DNA from 2 places in the Massilia sp. Se16.2.3 genome. Region 2 is predicted to be linked to the other one. Evidence: predicted binding sites of a transcription regulator. Region 2 holds the regulator's gene; the other holds the start of a gene.

Region 1 (3,405 bases), 1.5 Mb from region 2:
GATGCCGGCCATGCGCCCGCCTCCGAGGGAGGTGCGGCATGAGCCCCTGGATCCGCCAACACCGCTTCGCCCTCGGCGCGGCCCCTGGCCCATGTGCGCAAGGCGCCGGGCAGTTTCCTGTTCAACGTGCTGGTGGTGGCGGTGGCCCTGGCCCTGCCCTTCGCCGGCATCACCCTGCTCGACAACGTGCGGCCGATGTCCGAGCAGCTGTCGGTGGACCCCGAGATCAGCCTGTTCGTCAAGCCGGGCGCTTCGCGCGAGGACGCGCAGGCAATCGAGCCCCAGCTGCGCCAGATCCTGCAGGGCAGCCACGCCCGCATCGCCTTCGTGCCGCGCGAGCGCGCGCTCGAAGACCTGAAGGAACGCAGCGGCCTGTCGGCGGCGCTCGACACCTTGGGCGACAACCCGCTTCCGGACAGCTATGTAATGAAGCTCGAGGGCTTTTCCAGTACGGCGGACGCGGCGCGCATCGACAGCATCGTCGAGCAGATGGGCGCCCTGCCCAGTGTCGATACGGTACAAGTCGACTCCGCATGGGTGAAACGCCTGGCCGCCTTGCTGGGCATCCTGCGCCTGGCCCTGCTGCTGCTGGCGATCACGCTGGGCGTGGTGGTGATTGCCGTCGTGTTCAACACGATCCGCCTGCAGGTGCTGACCCAGCGCGAGGAAATCGCCGTGTCGAAACTGCTGGGCGCAACCGACAACTTCATCCACCGCCCGTTCTACTATACGGGCGCCCTGCTCGGCATCTGCGCCGGCGCGGTGGCGCTGGGCGCGGTGCTGCTGGCCCTGCGTCCGTTGAACGCGGCCATTGCCGAATTCGCACGCCTGTATGCCTCGGAATTCCAGTTGGCACCACTGGGAGGCCTGGAAATCGCCGGTTTGCTTGCCATCAGCGCCGGCCTCGGCCTGATCGGCGCCTTGCTGTCTGTGCAACGCCATCTTGCGCGCTTGAATTAAGTGCAAAAGGCAGTACTGGCTGCCTTCCTCCCAGTATTTCCCTGAACCGTCCTGCTTTGTGCGTCAACGTGCAATGCACAAGTAGGACGATGCCTCGCTCGATTCGGAACTTTGCTCTCTGTGCGGCATTTAACAGAATGCGCCTGTCGCGACCACTTAGGCTGTGACCTAAGGTGATTTATCGCCCTAGACGCTTGATTTAGATCAATAGTCGCGCATTGTTCCGCTCTACAGTGAGAATCCAATAGCGACTGAACAAAGCTGATTCAGCGCAATACTTTAGCCAGACTTAAACAGCCGCCCGTCGCCAGGGGCTCGCTAGCACTCACCCTGTGAGAGTGCTAATATATGGTTCAAGTGAATGTAAACGGTATCGCGAGCGCCCGCTTCGAGATGGGGCGGTCACCGTCGGGATTGTCCCGGCCGGGGTGCCGGCGCAGCACAGATTACTCTACGAGGAAAACAACATGTCCGCACAATCCGCATTGGTTCCAACCGGCAGCCGTGCTCTGGGACTCGGTTTCACTGGCAATCTCGGTAACATCGACGCGTATATTTCCGCGGTGAACCGCCTGCCAATGCTGTCCCATGAGGAAGAAGTTTCGCTGGCGAAGCGTCTGCGGGAAGCGAACGACCTTGATGCCGCGCAAAAACTGGTGCTCTCGCACCTGCGCCTGGTGGTGTCGATCGCGCGTGGCTACCTCGGTTACGGCCTGCCGCATGCCGACCTGATCCAGGAAGGCAATATCGGCCTGATGAAGGCCGTGAAGCGTTTCGACCCGAACCAGGGCGTGCGCCTGGTATCGTACGCGATGCACTGGATCAAGGCCGAGATGCACGAGTACATCCTCAAGAACTGGCGCCTTGTGAAGGTCGCCACGACCAAGGCCCAGCGCAAGCTGTTCTTCAACCTGCGCAGCAACAAGGTGGGCCTGGATGCGATGACCCCGACGCAGGTGGACGATCTCGCCAAGCTCCTCGACGTCAAGCGCGAAGAAGTGATCGAGATGGAAACCCGCCTGTCGGGCCGCGACATCGCGCTGGAAGCGCCGACCGACGACGAAGACGACAAGTTTTCGCCGATCGCCTACCTGTCGTCGGACCAGCAGGAACCGACCCGGGTGCTGGAAGCCGAGCAGGTCACGCGCCTGCAGTCCGAAGGCCTGGAAACGGCCTTGGGCAAGCTCGACCCGCGTTCGCGCCGCATCGTCGAAGCGCGCTGGCTGGCGAACGACGACGGCTCAGGCGCCACGCTGCACACGCTGGCCGAGGAATTCGGCGTGTCGGCCGAGCGCATCCGCCAGATCGAATCGGCGGCGCTGAAGAAAATGAAAGGCGCGCTGGCCGCCTACGTGTAAGCATCAGGCTTTTACCGGGCGTTGGGCAAACGCCGAACGGCGACTCCGCAAGGGGCCGCCGTTTTTTATTGGGCGCTTGGAGCGTCACCGCCCCGCGATTTTTGTTCTGTCGGCAACAAATGCAGTACCATGAATAAATGAACACGTTCTCGTTTATGCATGGATAGCCCGAGCACCATCCCTTTCCGCGGCGCCGAGCTGAGTACCTCTTCCTCGCGCGACTACTGGCTTTTCCAACTCAGTGGTTGGGGCGGCCTTGCCCTGGTGGCCATCCTGTCCACCCTGAACAACTTCGGCGAGGCCGCCCTGCGCTTCGTCCTCGCCAAGCTCATGTGCATCGTCAGCGGCCTGCTGGTATCGCACTGCTGGCGCCTGTTCCTGCGCCGGCGCGGCTGGATCGACCGCCACGGCCCGCCACCGCTCAAGGGTATCCTCAGCGGCCTGCTGGTCCTGAGCGTGGTGCAGACCGGCGTGCTGGCGCTGTCCGACCTGGTGTTCCGGCATGGGGCTTTGCTCGCCGATCCGGAGGCGCCAAGCCTGCTGTTTTTACTCTGCCTGCTGTGGTACGCGCTGTTCGCGGTCTGGACGCTCTGCTATTCGACGATGCTGGCGCGGCGGCGCGCGCTGCGCTTCGAGCTGGAAAAGCTGCAGCTCGAGGTCAGCGTCAAGGACGCCGAACTGCGCGCCCTGCAGGCCCAGGTCAATCCCCACTTCTTCTTCAATAGCTTGAACAGCATCCGCGCGCTGATCTTCCACGACCCAGAGCTCGCCGCGCGCGCGGTCGGCCAGCTGGGCGGCATGATGCGCCACAGCCTGCGTGCCGGGCAGACGGCCACCGTGCCGCTCGCGGACGAACTGGCGGCCGTCGAGGCCTACCTCGGCATGGAAAAGCACCGCTTCGACGAACGCCTGCGCATCACGATGGACATCGAGCCGGGCCTGGAGGCCGTCGCGATTCCGCCGATGGCGCTGCAAACCCTGGTCGAGAACGCGGTCAAGCATGGGGTCGAGCCCAGCATCGGCCCTTGCGAACTACGTATCGGGGCGCACCGCAAGGACGATGGGGTCGAGCTGACCGTGGCCAACG
Region 2 (3,405 bases):
CGTCTTCTTTTTTCAGCGACTTGATCGGACCGGCGATGCGTTCGATGTATTCGCGTTCGGTCGGCAGGTTGGCGCCGTCGAAGCGTTCGACCACGTCGCCCTTGAAATAGACGGTGACGCGGCTGGTGGTCAGCTCGCCATTGCCGCGGGCCAGGTAGAACGGGTAGTCCCAGCGGTCGGCGTGGAACATGTCCATCAGCAGCGGCGTGCCGAGCAGGAAGCGTACCTGCTCGCGGGTCTGGCCGACTTTCAGCTGCGCCAGCATTTCCTGCGACACGAAGTTGCCTTGCTGGATGTCCGGGCGATACGGCGAGAACACCCACAGGAATTTCTGCAGCTTGGTGGCCTGGGTCGTCTGCGCACCGGCATTGGCCAGCGCGGCCGACTTGCTGGCATCGGCTTCCACGGCGGCCGGGGCGGTGCTCACCGGCGCGGCCGGCTTGGTCTGGTTGCGCCAGGATGCACAGCCCGACAGCAGCAGCGTGCATGCAAGGCCGGCGGCCAGCGCAGCGCGGGCATGGAAACGATGAACAACGGCATCAAAGACGCGCATAAGTAACCTCAAAACGTTTAAGCGGGAGCTTCCAAAACGCTATATCATAAAGCACTCCGCCCATCTACGAGTAACAAACATGAGTAACAAACCCACCGACCTGAAGGCGAGCGGCCTGAAGGCCACTTTGCCGCGCCTGAAAATCCTGGAAATTTTCCAGAACAGCGAAGTGCGGCACCTGACGGCGGAAGACGTCTACAAGATCCTGCTGGCCGAGAACATGGACGTCGGCCTGGCCACGGTTTACCGGGTGCTGACCCAGTTCGAACAGGCCGGCCTGCTCAACCGCAATCACTTCGAGACCGGCAAGGCCATCTACGAACTGAACGCCGGTTCGCACCACGACCACCTGGTCTGCCTCGACTGCGGACATGTCGAGGAATTCTTCGACGAGGAAATCGAATCGCGCCAGAACAGGGTCGCGAGCGAGCGCGGTTTTAAAATCGCCGAACATGCGCTGGCGATCTACGGCAATTGCATCAAGCCGGCTTGCCCGCATCGCAGCGGCGGTTGAGGCGTTTCGATGTGCAATGAAGGACGGCGCCGAGGGCGCCGTTTTTTGTTGACCGTAGGGTGGGGTCATTGAGGCGGGGCCTCAATGACGTACCCACCTGAACGCTGGCACTGCGCAATGTTCCCGTTCCGCGTGGGCGCAGAGTGCCCACTTACGGATGACTCAACGCATTCGACAGCAGCTTGGCCGTGATATCGACAATTGGAATCACCCGCTCGTAGGCCATGCGCGTCGGGCCGATCACGCCGAGCGTCCCGACGATCTTGCCGTTGACCTCATAGGGCGCAGTCACCACGCTCATCTCGTCCATCGGCACCAGCTTCGATTCGCCGCCAATAAAAATCTGCACGCCGCCGGCCTTGCTCGAGACATCGAGCAGCTGCATCAGGCCGGTCTTTTGCTCGAACATCTCGAACAGCTGGCGCAGCGAACTCATGTTCGACGACAGGTCGGACACCGACAGCAGGTTGCGCTCCCCTGAAATGACCATGTCGTCGTGGTTGTCGGCCATGGCTTCGCTGCCCGCTTCCACCGCAGTCTGCATCAGGCCGCCGATATCGTCGCGCAGCTGCTTCAGTTCGCCCGCGAGGCGGCGCCGGACGTCGTCGAAGGTGAGGCCGGCAAAGTTCTGGTTCAGGTAATTGGCCGACTGGATCAGCTGGCTCGGCGTGTAGTCGACCTCGGTCAGCAGCAGGCGGTTCTGGACGTCGCCGCGCGGGTCGACGATGACGAGCAGGATGCGCTTTTCCGACAGGCGCAAGAATTCGATCTGCTGAAATACCGATTCGCGGCGCGGACTCTGTACCACGCCGGCAAATTGCGTCAGCGACGACAGCATTTGCGCCGCACTGGCGATCACCTTCTGCGGCTGGTGGGCGGGCAGCCGCATCTGCTGCTGATGGACCCCGTGTTCGTCGAGCTGCTGCACCGTGAGCAGGGTGTCGACGAAGAGGCGGTAGCCGCGCGGGGTCGGCACGCGGCCGGCCGAGGTATGGGGGCTGGCGACATACCCCATTTCCTCGAGGTCGGCCATGATGTTGCGGATCGTCGCCGGCGACAGGTCGAGGCCGGAGATTTTCGAGAGCGCACGCGACCCGACCGGTTGGCCGTCGGCGATGTAGCGCTCGACCAGGGCTTTCAGCAGGGTTTGGGCACGGGGTTCAAGTTGCATGGGGCGAGAGGATAGATGCGATATGCGCAATGGTTGCATACATATTATGCACCTTCGTCCGCTCCCTGTGGGCTCCGCGCACTCAACAAAACGGCCATGGCCGCGTAGCGGCTCCTTGCCGTACGGGCGTACTGTCGTCGCCGCCGCGCTTCGCCCTGGCCGTCTTGTTGGGCGCTCTCAAGCGTGCTCGCGCTCCAGCCAGTCGAGCAATTCGTCGAAGTCGCCGACGATGGCGTCCGGCTGCACGCCCTCTTCCGGTGGCGCCGGCTGGCGGTCCGGTTCATCCACACGGCGCGCATGCCGGCGCGCCCGGCGCCCTCGACGTCGAGCAGCAGGTCGTCGCCGACATACACCGCTTCGCCAGGTGCCACGCCCGGCGCGCGCAGCCTTCCGGGAAAATGGCCGGATCCGGCTTCGCGCGGCCGAACTGCGGCGCCGAGACCGAGGCCGGAAATGGTGGGCCAGCCCGATCGTCTGCAGGTCGGCATTGCCGTTCGTGATCGATCCCAGCAGCACGCGGCCCTTCAGGCGCAACAGGCCCGGCAGCACGTCGTCGTAGGGAATCACGGCGTTGCGGGCGGCGAAGAATACCGCCATCGCCAATTCGACCTTGGAGGCGTCCTCGCCGGCCTGCTCAAAGGCGGCAACCAGCCCGGCGCGGCGCAGCGCACCCAGGTCGAGCTGGAATTCGGGCCGGCGCGCCAGCAGCTCGAGCCTGGCCTGGCGCAGCGAATCGATGGAGAAGCGTTGCGCCACGCGCGGCGCGTGCGTGGCCAGCCAGGCAAACAGGGTCTGCTCGGCCTGCACGATGACGGGGGCGATCGGCCACAGGGTGTCGTCGAGGTCGAACAGGACGGCCTTGGGCCAGCGGCGGCGGTGCGAATCGGTCATGGAAAGCGCGCCATCGAAGACGCGTCGGAGGAACACTGCAGGGTCAAGCGGAGCATAGCGAGGCCAGCGGTGATTTGCAAACGCAGCTGTGCGCAAGGGCGCGCGCCCCGAAAAATGCATGGCGGCAGAGGCCGGGTGGCGTCGCCGTTACACGGTGATACAAAGTCTCATGCATGGCCAATGAGCCCGGTGCTTGCCAAATGCTCTAAAATGATGGGCAAAATTCCACCTCGCGGCGCTGCGCAGTCTTTTGCGCGCCCTGCTCTTCCCTATTTT

Evidence for each region. Region 2 encodes HrcA, which represses chaperone genes, less so after heat shock. Its sites were predicted from a motif close to TTAGCACTCNNNNNNNNNGAGTGCTAA; they were not measured.
Region 1: rpoH (RNA polymerase sigma factor RpoH) is a predicted target of HrcA. The motif match lies at 1,279-1,305, and genes of this name have one in related genera.

What each region holds. Positions count from the first base shown of each region.
Region 1 covers NZ_CP050451.1:1,906,650-1,910,054, reverse strand. Annotated here, with positions in the region: gene G4G31_RS08855 (cell division ATP-binding protein FtsE) at 1-42, shown strand, start outside; partial or broken gene ftsX (permease-like cell division protein FtsX) at 39-960, shown strand; gene rpoH (RNA polymerase sigma factor RpoH) at 1,428-2,318, shown strand; gene G4G31_RS08840 (sensor histidine kinase) at 2,478-3,405, shown strand, end outside.
Region 2 covers NZ_CP050451.1:435,827-439,231, forward strand. Annotated here, with positions in the region: gene G4G31_RS02075 (outer membrane protein assembly factor BamE) at 1-553, opposite strand, end outside; gene fur (ferric iron uptake transcriptional regulator) at 633-1,067, shown strand; gene hrcA (heat-inducible transcriptional repressor HrcA) at 1,219-2,238, opposite strand; gene G4G31_RS27965 (HAD hydrolase-like protein) at 2,283-2,726, opposite strand; partial or broken gene G4G31_RS28810 (hypothetical protein) at 2,752-3,249, opposite strand.